DNA from 2 places in the Spirillospora sp. NPDC047279 genome. Region 2 is predicted to be linked to the other one. Evidence: riboswitches for the same ligand, from Rfam matches in the RefSeq annotation. Region 2 holds a riboswitch; the other holds the start of a gene.

Region 1 (6,591 bases), on a different contig from region 2:
CGGGGCCTTGACGGCCACGGACTTGAAGATGCCGCGGATCTTGTTGACGACGAGCGTGGCCAGGGCCTCGCCCTCGACGTCCTCAGCGATGATCAGCAGCGGCTTGCCGGACTGCATGACGCCCTCGAGGACGGGCAGCAGGTCCTTGTTGGCCGACGCCTTGCCCTGAACGATCAGGATGTACGGGTCCTCGAGGACCGCTTCCATCCGCTCGGGGTCGGTGACGAAGTACGGCGAGATGTAGCCCTTGTCGAAGCGCATGCCCTCGGTGAGCTCGAGTTCGAGCCCGAAGGTGTTGCTCTCCTCGACGGTGATGACGCCTTCCTTGCCGACCTTGTCCATCGCCTCGGCGATCATCTCGCCGATCTGCGCGTCGCCGGCGGAGATGGAGGCCGTGGAAGCGATCTGCTCCTTGGTCTCCACATCCTTGGCAAGCTTGGACAGCTCCTCGCTCACGCGCTCCACGGCCGCCTCGATGCCCCGCTTGAGGGACATCGGGTTGGCGCCCGCGGCGACGTTGCGCAGGCCCTCGCGGACCAGCGCCTGCGCCAGGACGGTGGCCGTCGTCGTGCCGTCACCGGCGACGTCGTCGGTCTTCTTGGCGACTTCCTTGACCAGCTCGGCCCCGATCTTCTCCCACGGGTCCTCGAGCTCGATCTCCTTGGCGATCGACACACCGTCGTTGGTGATCGTGGGAGCGCCCCACTTCTTCTCCAGCACGACGTTGCGACCCTTGGGACCAAGGGTGACCTTTACTGCATCAGCGAGCTGGTTCATGCCGCGCTCGAGGCCGCGGCGGGCCTCTTCGTCGAACGCGATCATCTTTGCAGCCATAGGCTCCAGTCCTCCCGGAACAAGGTGGCTATGACGGATCGAGCCGACGCCCGCGACGGACGGCCCCATCCCGGACGGCTTCCATTCCGCCGCCGGGAACAGGGCCTCATCGCCCCGACCCAGACTGTGGGATTGTCACTCTCCACAGGTGAGTGCCAACCGTTTGTTTAGCACTCTACCCTGTCGAGTGCAAGCGACGAACATTCCCGCCCAGGTCAGCCTCGACTGCCCTGCGCCGCCGGCGGAAAGCTTCTGGCGGGGCCTCTGATCTGGGAAGCCCGGCCTGGCCGTCGGGCCTGGGGTGGAGGCTCGATCAGGCAGGTGGGTTGTGGGCGGCGGGCTCGGGGGCGAGGATTTCTCGGATGTTCATCAACGTGCGGCGGGCGCCGAGAGGCGAGCCGTACGCGTGCCCGTGCTGTGCTCACCTGACGCTTGAAGAGCGGGGTTACAACGAGATCTGCCCCGTGTGCTTCTGGGAGGACGACGGGCAGGACGACCATGACGCCGATGAGGTGCGCGGCGGGCCCAACCGCAGGCTCAGCCTCACCGAGGCCCGGCGGAACTACGCCGACTACGGAGCGAGTGACCGGCCGAGGCTCCAGAACGTTCGCGCTCCCCATCCGCACGAGCGCCCGGGCCGGATGGACGGTGGTATCCCGGGAGGGTGACGGTCAGCCGGAGCCGCAGACGCTGTTGGTGGTCGAGATGTCGCCGCCCGGGTAGGCGCCGTACTCCACGCCGTCCGTGACCGCGGGAGCGGGCTGCCCGGGCGGCGCGAATGATCGACGTTCATGTCACTGTGACGCCGGGCCCGCGGCACCGGTTGCCGGAGGGCTTCCGCTCAGACGGCGCGGACGACGTCCGCCTGCGGCCCGCGGTCGCTCTGCGTGATCTCGAACTCGACCCGCTGGCCCTGTTCGAGACTGCGGAATCCGTCCATCTGGATGGCCGAGTAGTGCACGAACACGTCGCGGCCGCCGTCGACCGCGATGAAGCCGTACCCCTTGTCGGCGTTGAACCACTTGACTGTGCCCTGAGCCATTCGGAAAACCTGCCGCTCGTCCGTGACCCCCGGCCACGGTATGACGCCCGCGGACCCCGCCCCTTCTACGCGAGGCCCGGCGACCAGAGGCCGTGTCTCCGCGGCCCGGAGAGGGCCGCGACGGGGTCAACCCGGCATGATCGGGGTTGACCATATAGGCGGGCAGATGTCCGTGACAGCCCTTACGACCGAAGTCTCGACGGCCGGTAATGGTCATCATCAGAAGCCCGGACGAGGGGCAGGACCTCCTCTTCGAGGCGCCGTGAGACGCGCATTCCGTACCGGGTCTCCAGCCTGTCGCGGGCACGCTTGTAACGGTCGGCGGCCTCTTCCAGCGACCCCGGCATGGCGGTGATGCCGAGGGGTTCGAGCAGGTGACGGCTCATCTTGAGCAGTTCGCCGCGGACCCGGTCGGCCATTCCGTGACGGCGCTTGCTCACCAGCCAGAGCGACCAGTCCCAGAAATGCGCGTCCACCGCGGCGAGCGTGTCGGGGCCGATCCGCCAGGGCGGGTTCCAGCTGCGCGGCACGTCCGGGAAGATCAGGTCGATCTTGGCCGGGCCGGCGAAGATGAGCAGGTAGCTCTCGTGGTCGCCGAGCCGGTCCCACTGCGCGGCGAGCGGCTCGTACGGGGACATCAGCCGCGGCAGGTCGGCGGCCACCTGGCCGAAGTCCTCCGCGGCCACGTGGAAGTCCCAGTCCGACACCTCGGTCGCGGTGCCCCGCGCCCGGGAGCCGATCAGCTCCACCTCGCTCACGTCGGGGTGGGCCAGCACGGTACCCGCGACGTCCTCCGCTATCCCCATGCTCGCCCTTTACCCGATCTATCAGGACAAAAGCACACGATCGGGAGGTGATGGCGACGGGACGGGACACGATCCGGCCCGCCGTCCTTCGCGGATGGCGAGCCGGGAACGAGCAGGGAACAGGCAGGCGACGAGCGCGGAACGGGCCGGTGACCGCCGGACGGCGCGCCGGGGGCCGCCCGCGCGCGCCGGCCGTCCGGGTCAGCCGCCGGCGACCGCCGGGATGATGGAGATCTGGGAGCCCTCGGGGGTCGGGGTGTCCAGGCCCTCGGCGAAGCGCACGTCCTCGTCGCCCACGTACACGTTGACGAAGCGGCGGATCTTGCCGTTGTCGTCGAGGATGCGGGCGGCGATGCCGGCGTGGCCGGCGTCCAGGTCGGCGACCACCGCGCGCAGGGTGTCGCCCTCGGCCTTCACCTCGGACTCGCCGCCGGTGTAGGTGCGCAGGATCGTCGGGATGCGCACAGAGACCGTGCTCATGTCACTTACTCCTCTGGAACGGGTCGGACGAGGACGTCGTCAGGCGATGCCGGCGGCGCGGAAGGCGTCGAGGGACGGGGCGATGTTGGCGGTCGGGGCGACCACCGGCGCGATCGCGTCCAGGGTCTTGAGGCCGTCGCCGGAGTTGATGATCACGGTCTCGGCGGACGGGTCGAGCACGCCGGACTCGGTGAGCTTCTTCAGCACGCCGACGGTCACGCCGCCCGCGGTCTCGCCGAAGATGCCCTCGGTGCCGGCCAGCAGCCGGATGCCCTCGATGACCTGCTCGTCGGTGACGTCCTCGATCGAGCCGTTGGTGCGGCGGACGACGTCGAGCACGTACGGCCCGTCGGCGGGGTTGCCGATGGCCAGCGACTTGGCGATGGTGTCCGGCTTGACCGGGCGGACCACGTCGTGCCCGGCCTTGAACGCGGCGGACACCGGGTCGCAGCCCGCGGCCTGCGCGCCGAACACGCGGTAGGGCTTGTCCTCGACGAGCCCGAGCTTGATGAGCTCCTGGAACGCCTTGTCGATCTTGGTGAGCTGGGAGCCGGACGCGATCGGGATCACGATCTGGTCGGGCAGCCGCCAGCCGAGCTGCTCGGCGATCTCGTAGCCCAGGGTCTTGGAGCCCTCGGCGTAGTAGGGCCGCACGTTGACGTTGACGAACGCCCAGTCGTCCTGCTCGCCGGCGATCTCCGAGGCGAGCCGGTTGACGTCGTCGTAGTTGCCGTCGACCGTCACGAACGTGCCGCCGTACACCGCGGTCGTGATGATCTTCTGGGACTCCAGGTTGGACGGCACGAAGACGGCGCTGCGGATGCCGGCGCGGGCGGCGGCCGCGGCCACCGCGTTCGCCAGGTTGCCGGTGGACGGGCAGGCCAGCACCTTGAAGCCGAGCTCGCGGGCGGCGGCCAAGGCCACCGCGACGACGCGGTCCTTGAAGGAGTGGGTCGGGTTGCCGCTGTCGTCCTTCACCCACAGCCGCTGGAGGCCGAGCGACTCGGCCAGCTGGTCGGCGCGCACGAGGCGGGTCAGGCCCGGCTCGATGTTGGGCGTGTCGGCGACGTTCCCGGGAACGGGCAGCAGACCGCGGTAACGCCAGATGTTGCGGGGGCCCGCCTCGATCGAGGCACGAGTGACGTCGCCGAACTCGTACTTGATCTCGAGCGGGCCGAAACACTCTTCGCAGGCGTAGTAGGGACCCAGATCGCGGGTGTCGCCGCATTCGCGGCAGACGAGTCCGGTAGCGGGTCCGAGGTCGGTGGTGGCAGGCGTGAGTGCCATGAGAGCGAGGCCTTTCTCCCCATCTTCCCTGTGCCGCCTTGGTCACAGGCCGGAGTTGGCACCATCTCCTGGCCGGCCTCGCAGGATCGCGAGCGCGCACTGACCAGGTGGTTGCCGGGGCTTCGCAGGGCCGGTCCCTCCACCCCTCTGGATGAGCGTTATTCAGTTGTGTCGGGGGTTGAGCTGGAAGACCGGCCCGATGGCCGCTGTGCTCCCTGCACCCCTCTGGATGAGCGTTATTCAGTTGTGTCGGGGGTTGAGCTGGAAGACCGGCCCGATGGCCGCTGTGCTCCCTGCACCCCTCTAGATGAGCGTTATTCAGTTATGTATGTGCAAGTGAGCCCGGTTGTAGTTTCGGGCTACATGCGTGACTTTACATGATCTGACCGGATGCCAGACAGCCGGATCTCACCGGATGAGACATTACCCACCCGCCCCCGAGATCACCCTGACCTGCCGGCCACACCCGACCATCCTTCCTGGTCGGCCTGGTGGCGGCGCCGTCGGCCTCGGCCCCGCGGGGGCGGCCCGGTCTGGCGTTCCTGGGTCGGGTCCAGGAAGACATGGCGGACGATCTCCAGGCGTTCGCGCAGCAGGCGATCGATCTCTTCGGCGGTGTCCTCGGCCTGGTCCGCGCTGATGTCGTCGGAGAAGTGCACCTTGGCCGCGACCAGCAGGTCGTCCGGGCCGAAGTGCATGGTGAGCAGCTCGTCGATCCCGGTCACCCCGGGCGCCGACGTGATCACCTCGCTGATCACGCGCTGGTCGGCGGGGTCGGCGGCCTGGCCGATGAGCAGCGAACGGCTGTCGCGGCCGAGCGCGAACGCGACCACGACCAGCAGCAGGCCGATCAGGATCGACGCCAGGCCGTCCCAGAACGACGATCCGGTGACCTCCCGCAGCGTCAGGCCGGTGGCGGCGATGATCAGACCGATCACGGCGGCGCTGTCCTCGAAGAGCGCCGCCTTGAACGTCACGTCCGGCGTCTTGCGGACGTGCTCCATCAGGTCCCGGCCGTTCTCGCGCACCTCCGCGCGGGCCTGCGAGTACGCCCGGATCCAGGAGGCTCCCTCGAGCACGAACGCCAGCCCGAGCACGGCGAACGCGAGCCAGACCTGCTCGCCGCCCTTCTCGTGGCCACTGATCGTCAGGATGCCCTCGAAGATCGAGTATCCGGCGCCGGCGACGAAGATGCCGAACGCGGCGAGCAGCGACCAGAAGTAGCGCTCGTTGCCGTAGCCGAACGGGTGCCGCCGGTCCGGCGGGCGTTTGCTGCGCTGCAACGACGCGAGCAGGAACCCCTGGTTGAGGGTGTCTCCCACCGAGTGGGCCCCCTCCGCCAGCATCGCGGACGATCCCGCGAACGCACCGGCGATCAGCTTGGTGATCGCCAGGATCAGGTTCGCCGCACCCGCGACGAGCACCGTTTTCTTGGTCTCCTCCGGCCGCCCCATCCGCTCCGTCTACCCGTGCGGAGGTGACGAACACCTCCGACCGTTTCACCTGGGTCACTTTGATCTCGCCGTACACCAACTGAGACCCTTTCGGTATGAGCCAAGTGCTGGTGGCGTCCAACCGTGGCCCGGTCTCGTTCTCCATGTCCGACGAAGGCACGCTCTCCATGCGGCGGGGCGGGGGCGGCCTGGTGTCAGGACTCGCCGCGGTGACCGGCGGCCCCGGCCGCCCGGCCCGCGAGCCGGCGCCGGATGTGCTGTGGGTGTGCGCGGCGCTCGGCGAAGCCGACCGCGCGGCGGCGCGGCAGGCCCCGGACGGGCGGCTGGACGAGGCGGGCCACGACACCGGCGGCGCGGCCGTGCGGATGCTCGACATCCCGGCCGCGACGTTCCATCGCGCGTACAACGCCATCGCCAACTCGACCCTGTGGTTCGTCCACCACCTGCTGTACGACACCCCGAGGGCCCCGCACTTCGACGCCAGGGCGCGCCGTGACTGGCAGTCGTACGAGGCCTACAACGCCGCGTTCGCCGACGCCCTGGCTCGCGACGCCGCGCCGGGCGCCAAGGCCGCCATCCAGGACTACCACCTGTCGCTGGCACCGCAGATGTTGCGCGAACGGCGGCCCGACCTGAAGATCGTTCACTTCTCGCACACGCCCTGGGCGCCGCCGGAGTACTTCCGGCT
Region 2 (6,591 bases):
ACGAGAAGCCCAAGGATGAGCCGACGGGCAAGGCCGACTCGGCGGCGGATGAGGCGGAGCTGACGGACGAGGCCACCGAGCCCAAGGACGAGACCGCCGGAGCCGGGGACGAGGCCGCGACCAAGGACGAGGTCGAGACCGCCGACGAGGACGAGGACGGCGAGCCTGAGGGCGAGGGCGACGAGCCCGAGGCCACGGACGAGTCCACGGACAAGGACGAGAAGGTCTCGGACGACGACTCCGACGCTGACGCGGATGACGAGGACGCGGACGCGGACGAGAAGCCGGCGAAGCCTTCGATCAAGATCAAGGCTCCGGCCAAGCCGAAGGCCTCGCTGCCCCAGGCCAAGAACATCCGCAGCCCGGAGTTCACCCCGCACGGGATCAGCGCGGGCCGCGGGAGCGGGCCGCGTCCTTCGGCGTTGACGGCGGCGCAGGCCAAGAAGCGGCGGCGGGCCACCACCGCGGCGGTGGTCGTCGGGCTGCTCGCCATCGCGGGCGCGACCGCGTTCTACGTGACGCGGCCGGGGCCGACGATCGAGGTGACCGGGGCGCTGGGCAAGGCGCCGACCGTGAAGATCCCCAAGGACCTGGTGCCGGACAACGAGTTCAAGGTCACCGAGGCGATCACCGGGAGCGGGCCCAAGCTCGCCAAGGGCGACACCGCCTACGTGAAGTTCGCGTTCTACCAGTGGGCCAAGGGCACCGGCGAGAAGGCCGAGAGCGTCAACAAGAAGCTGAACTCGTCCTGGGAGCAGCAGGGCGGCGGGCAGGTCATGCCGATGACCGTCGGCAGCACGCAGGTCAAGGGCCTCGACAAGGGCCTGGTCGGGCACCCGGCGGGCAGCCGGCTCGTGCTGCAGCTGCCGCCGGCCGACGGGTTCGGCGAGCAGGGCTCCCAGATGGGCCTGACCAACAAGGACTCCGTGGTCTTCGTGGTGGACATCATGACGGTGATCCCCAAGAACGCCGAGGCCAAGGGCACCGAGAAGAAGCTCGACGACAAGAAGCTGCCCAAGGTCGAGGCCGGTGAGCCGGGCAAGGGCCCGAAGATCACCATCCCGAAGGAAGACGCTCCGAAGAAGCTCCAGGTCAAGACGCTGATCGAGGGCACGGGCCCGGCGCTCGCCAAGAACGACCAGGCGCTCGTCCAGTACGTCGGCAAGCTCTGGCGCGACGGCAAGACGTTCGACGAGAGCTGGAGCAAGGGCCAGCCCGCCGCGTTCCCGATCGGGACGGGCGGCACGGTCCCGGGCTTCGACAAGGGCCTGACCGGCGTCAAGGTCGGCAGCCGCGTGCTCCTCGTCCTGCCGCCCGAGGAGGGCTACGGAAAGCAGGGGAACGCGCAGGCCGGAATCAAGGGAACGGACACGCTGGTGTTCGTGGTGGACATTCTCGGCACTCTTCCGAAGTAACGCGGGCCTCAGGTCTCACGGCGGGACACCCGGCTGGGTGTCCCGCCGTTGTTCGTAAAGAGAGTTCCCGTTCCAGCGGAGAGATCAGCCACGACAACCGTACGGCGGCTCTGATCGTCCTCTAATGGGAAGTCCTGGGAGAGTGCAGTGATCGGCCGAAACCACGAATCCCCTCGGGTATCGTCGGTAACGAAAGAATCACGGGGGGCTAGTGAGCAGTAAGGGAAAGAGCCCGGAGGGCGGCAAGCCCACCGGGCCCGACGACGTGAATCCCGACAAGGACGCCGAACCGTCGGCGACCGTGGCCGTGTCCGAGAGCGAATCCGCGTCGGCGTCCACGCCCGCGACCAACGGCGAGAGCAACGGCAGGAGCGACGCGTCCGCGGACGAGGTCGCCGGGACCGCCGCCGCGACCGGAGCCACCGACGAGGCCCGGTCCACGGACGACGCCACGGACGACGCCACGGACGTGGCCGCGAACGAGCCCGACGCCGACGGCGGCGCCGAGGTTCCGGCCAAGGCCGAGGCCAACGGCGACACCGACACGGCCGACGCCGCGAGCAAGGCCGAGCCTGCCGCGCCCGCCGCCAAGGCCGAGGCTCCCGGCAAGGCCGAGGCACCCGGCAAGGCTGAGGCAGCCGGTGAGGCAGGGCCGCCGGACAAGGCCGAGCCCGCGAGCCAGGCCGAGACTCCCGGCGAGACTGAGACTCCCGGCACAGCTGAGGCCGCCGGTGAGGCCGAGGCCCCGAGCAAGACCGAGACCGCCGGTGAGGCCGGGGCTCTGGGCATGGCCGCCGCGGCCACGACTCCGGTCGGCGGTACCGGCAAGGCCGAGGTCGCGAGCAAGGCCGAGCCAGCCGCCAAGGCGGGCGGCGCGGGCAAGGACGGCGGCGCGGAAGGCGCGGGCGGCGCGGGCAAGGGCGGCGGCTCGGGGAAGAAGCAGCGCAGCCGGCCCGCCCGGTACGCGCGGCGGGCCGCGTTCACGGTGCTCGGGCTGATCGGCTTCGGCATCGCCGCGTTCGCGATCGCCTACCTGTTCACGCCGGTCCCGTCGCCGCAGGAGTCCGCGGTGGCGCAGGGGCCGAGCTTCTACTACGCCGACGGCAAGAGCCTGATCGCCAAGACCGGCACCAACCGGGACGCCGTCGAGCTCGGCAAGGTGCCCGAGAACGTGCGGGCCGCGGTGATCGCGGCCGAGAACCGCAGCTTCTACGAGGACCCCGGCGTCTCGGTGAAGGGCACGGTGCGGGCGTTCTGGTCCACGGTGAGCGGCGAGCAGCTCCAGGGCGGCTCCACCATCACCCAGCAGATGGTCCGCAACTACTACGGCGGGATCGGCACCGAACGCTCCGTCTTCCGCAAGCTCAAGGAGATCATGGTCTCCCTGAAGGTCGGGCGGGAGAAGGACAAGGACTGGATCCTCGAGCAGTACCTCAACACGATCTACTTCGGCCGTGACGCGTACGGCATCCAGGCCGCGGCCAAGGCCTACTACGGCAAGGACGTCAGCAAGCTGAACGCGGCGGAGGGCGCCTACCTCGCCGCGGCGATCCAGCAGCCGACGCCGTTCGGCAACCCGACGTCGACGCGCCGCCCGGCCGCCGAGGCGCGCTGGCAGGCCGTGCTCGGCAACATGGTCCGCGACAACGCGATCACGTCCGCCGAGGCGGCGCAGATGACGTTCCCCGTCCCGGACAAGCAGAAGATCACCGACGTCCTCAAGGGCCAGAACGGCTACATGGTCAACGTGGCCAAGAAGGAGCTCCTGGAGCGCCGCGGCTACACCGAGGACGAGATCAACCGCGGTGGGCTGAAGGTCGTCACCACGTTCGACAAGAACCTGATGAACGCCGCCAAGGAGGCGGTGAAGTCCAACGCCCCCAGCGGCATGAGCAAGAAGATCCGCACCGGGCTGGTGTCGGTCGACCCGAAGACCGGCCAGGTGGTGGCGTTCTACGGCGGCCGTGACTACCTCGACGAGGCGGGCAGCAGCGCGTTCTGGGACCTGGCGCAGGCCGGGTCGGGCTTCAAGCCGATCGCGCTGGCCGCCGCCCTCGACAACGGCAAGTCGTTGTCGGACTCCTACGACGGCAGCTCGCCGCAGTACTTCAGCGGTCACCCCGTACGGAACGACAGCAACAGCCAGTTCGGCACCATCAACCTGGTGACGATGACGCAGAACTCGGTCAACACCGCGTACGTCAACCTCGGCCGCGACATCGGCAACGACAAGATCGCCGAGATGGCGGAGAAGATGGGCATCCCGGCGTCCCAGATGACGTCGGCGCAACGTTCGGCCGCCACGTTCCCGCTGGGCGTCATCTCGGTGCACCCGGTGCAGCAGGCCGGGGTCTACTCCACGTTCGCGTCCGAGGGCGTCTACCGCGCGCCCTACACGGTCAAGTCGGTCAGTGACGTCAAGGGCGACGAGAAGGACTTCACCGAGAAGGGCAAGCGCGCGTTCACCCCTCAGGTCGCGCGGGACGCCACGTACGCGATGAGCAAGGTCGTCCAGAACGGCACGGGCACGGGCGCGCAGCTGTCCGACGGCCGCGACGTGGCGGGCAAGACCGGCACGACCGACGAGGGCCGGGCGATCTGGTTCAACGGCTTCATCCCGCAGATGGCGACGTCGGTGGCGATGTTCCGCAGCGACGGCAAGCCGCTGTCGATCCCGGGGTACGGGGTGTACGGCGGCCAGCTGCCGGCGCAGATCTGGAACTCGTACATGTCCGACGCCGTCAACATCAAGAACTTCGACATCAAGGAGTTCGGCAAGCCGTCGGAGTTCACCGGCGGCTACGACGGCACGCCCGGCAACCGTTCGTCGGACATCCCGTCGGCCCCGCCGTCCAACAACACCCCGACGCGGCCGACGCAGCCGACGGACCCGGGCACGCAGGACCCGGATCCGCCGACGGGAGGTCCCGGCGACCCGCCCACCGAGCCGACGGAGCCGGGCGACCCCGACGACCCCGGCGACCCGGACGATCCGGGCGGCGGAGGCGGCGGTGGCGGAGGCGGGAATCTGCTGCGGCCCAACGCCGACGGATAGCCGTTCCGCCGGACGCCGGAAACGCTGATCGCGACGAGAAAGGGAGCTCGGCCCACCGGCCGGGCTCCCTTTTCGTACGGGTCGTCAATAACGCCGCGGGAGTTTCAGGAACAGGCCTTGCCGATCCGGTCCGGCGTGCCGGACATGGCGGAGTTGAGTTGTGCGGCGTCGCCCGTTCCGACACTGGCCGCGGCCGTGCGCAAGCGCTTCACCTCGTCGTCGAGCGCCTGCTTGAGTTCTTTCTTCTCGGCCTTCTTGGCGAGCGCGTCGATTCGCCCGGCGAGTTGTTCGGTGGCCTGTTTCCATTGCGCCGAATCGTCCGCCGACGCCACTCTCACCTGGGCGATGTACTGCTGGTAGGCCTGCTTGGTGTCGCCGCAGATCTGGCCGGTGTTGCCGTTCCCGCCCAGCAGCCCGCACGCGCCCAGGCCGAGGAGCAGCGCCCCGCTCCCGGCGGCGGCCCGCGCCGCCCGTGCCCCGTTTCGCATCGCACCCTCCCGCTTGATCCCCGCAAGTATCCGCATATACTTCCGCACTAGGTCATGAGTGCCAGCGTCAAGCCCCGGCTTGCTGGCCGGCAACCCTTCGTCCGCGATGGGGTGCCCCGGGTGAAGACCGGGCCGTGCGCGACACCGCGTGCGGCAAGCGCGGGCCCCGGCCGATGCCTTGAGGGTCCATGGATCCCGAAAGGTCTTCCGCATGCACGCCGCCACGCTCGTCCCCTCCACCTCCACCTCCACCTCTGACTCCGGCTCCGCCGCGCCCGTTCCGTCCAGCCGTACGCGGCGCCCCGCCGCGGTGGCGGCGGCCCCCGCACGGCCGGCGCCGCTCAGCGTCGTCGGAGCGGACGCGCAGGTCCCGCTGAACGACGGCCGCAGCGTCGGCTACGCCAACCTCGACTACGCGGCGAGCGCGCCCTGTCTGGAGGCGGTGCAGGAGGCCATCACCCGCGCACTGCCGTACTACAGCAGCGTCCACCGCGGCGCCGGATACGCGTCCCAGGTGACCACCGAGGCGTACGAGAGGGCGCGCGAGACCGTGCGGTCGTTCCTGGGCGCCTGGTCGCGCGACGCGGTCGTCTTCACCCGCAACACCACCGACGCGATGAACCTCCTCGCCCACGCCGTCCCGGCGGGCACCACCGTCGTGGTCTTCGAGACCGAGCACCACGCCACCCTGCTCCCGTGGAAGCGCGCGGTGCGGCTGCCCGCGCCCGCGAGCCCGGCCGAGGCGGTCTCGGCCGCCGACCGGGCGCTCGCCGAGGCCCCTGGGGGCCCGCGGCTGCTGGTCGTGACGGCCGCCTCGAACGTGACCGGCGAGGTGTGGCCGATCGCCGACCTGGCGGACGTCGCGCACCGCCACGGCGCCCGCATCGCCGTCGACGCCGCACAGCTCGTCCCGCACCGGCCGATCGACATGACCGCGCTCGACCTGGACTACGTGGCCTTCTCCGGCCACAAGCTGTACGCGCCGTTCGGCGCCGGCGTGCTCGCCGGCCGCGCCGACTGGCTGCGCGCCGCCGGGCCGTACCTCAAGGGCGGCGGCGCCAGCGCCGCGGTGTCCGACCGCGGCGACACCGCGCGGTGGTCCGCGGACGCGGCGCAGCGCCACGAGGCCGGAACCCCCAACGTCCTCGGCGTGATCGCGCTCGCCGCCGCCTGCGAGGCCCTGGCGGGTGCCGGCTGGGAGAGCCTCGCCGCCCAGGAGGAACGGCTGCTGGCCCGGCTGCGGCGCGGGCTCGCCGCGATCCCCGGTGTGCGCGAACTCACTCTGTGGGAAGGCCCTAACCCCCGGGTCGGAATAGTGTCCTTCGTCGTGGACGGCTGGAACGCGCGCGATGTGGCGCTTACGCTGTCGGGTGACTACGGGATCGGCGTCCGGGACGGAAAATTCTGCGCTCATCCGTTCGTCCACCACCTGCTGGGCGCCCCGGCGACCGGCCAGGAGGACGAGGGTGCCAAGGGTGAGGGCGGGTGCGGGGGTGGACAGTCCTCGGCGGTGCGCGCGAGCTTCGGCGTCGGCACCACCGACGAGCACGTCGACCGGCTGCTGGAGGCCCTCGCACGCGTCGCGGGAGAGCCGCGCGGCTGACGCTCCGGCGTGTCCGCGCTGCCGTCCGGC

What was found. Region 2 has a riboswitch for S-adenosylmethionine ahead of ABZ810_RS27345 (aminotransferase class V-fold PLP-dependent enzyme). Riboswitches for the same ligand answer to the same signal wherever they lie in the genome.
Region 1: it holds a riboswitch for S-adenosylmethionine, as region 2 does, so the genes downstream of both, thrC (threonine synthase) here and ABZ810_RS27345 (aminotransferase class V-fold PLP-dependent enzyme) in region 2, are expected to answer to the same signal.

What each region holds. Positions count from the first base shown of each region.
Region 1 is NZ_JBEYUA010000035.1:9,597-16,187, forward strand. Features, by position in the region: gene groL (chaperonin GroEL) at 1-834, opposite strand, end outside; gene ABZ810_RS46675 (CPCC family cysteine-rich protein) at 1,197-1,502, shown strand; gene ABZ810_RS46680 (cold-shock protein) at 1,676-1,876, opposite strand; gene ABZ810_RS46685 (hypothetical protein) at 2,059-2,682, opposite strand; gene ABZ810_RS46690 (MoaD/ThiS family protein) at 2,884-3,162, opposite strand; gene thrC (threonine synthase) at 3,202-4,449, opposite strand; SAM riboswitch class I at 4,466-4,607, opposite strand; gene ABZ810_RS46700 (cation diffusion facilitator family transporter) at 4,893-5,903, opposite strand; gene ABZ810_RS46705 (trehalose-6-phosphate synthase) at 5,999-6,591, shown strand, end outside.
Region 2 is NZ_JBEYUA010000011.1:56,740-63,330, reverse strand. Features, by position in the region: gene ABZ810_RS27360 (FKBP-type peptidyl-prolyl cis-trans isomerase) at 1-1,415, shown strand, start outside; gene ABZ810_RS27355 (transglycosylase domain-containing protein) at 1,627-4,470, shown strand; gene ABZ810_RS27350 (hypothetical protein) at 4,575-4,958, opposite strand; SAM riboswitch class IV at 5,009-5,124, shown strand; gene ABZ810_RS27345 (aminotransferase class V-fold PLP-dependent enzyme) at 5,170-6,561, shown strand.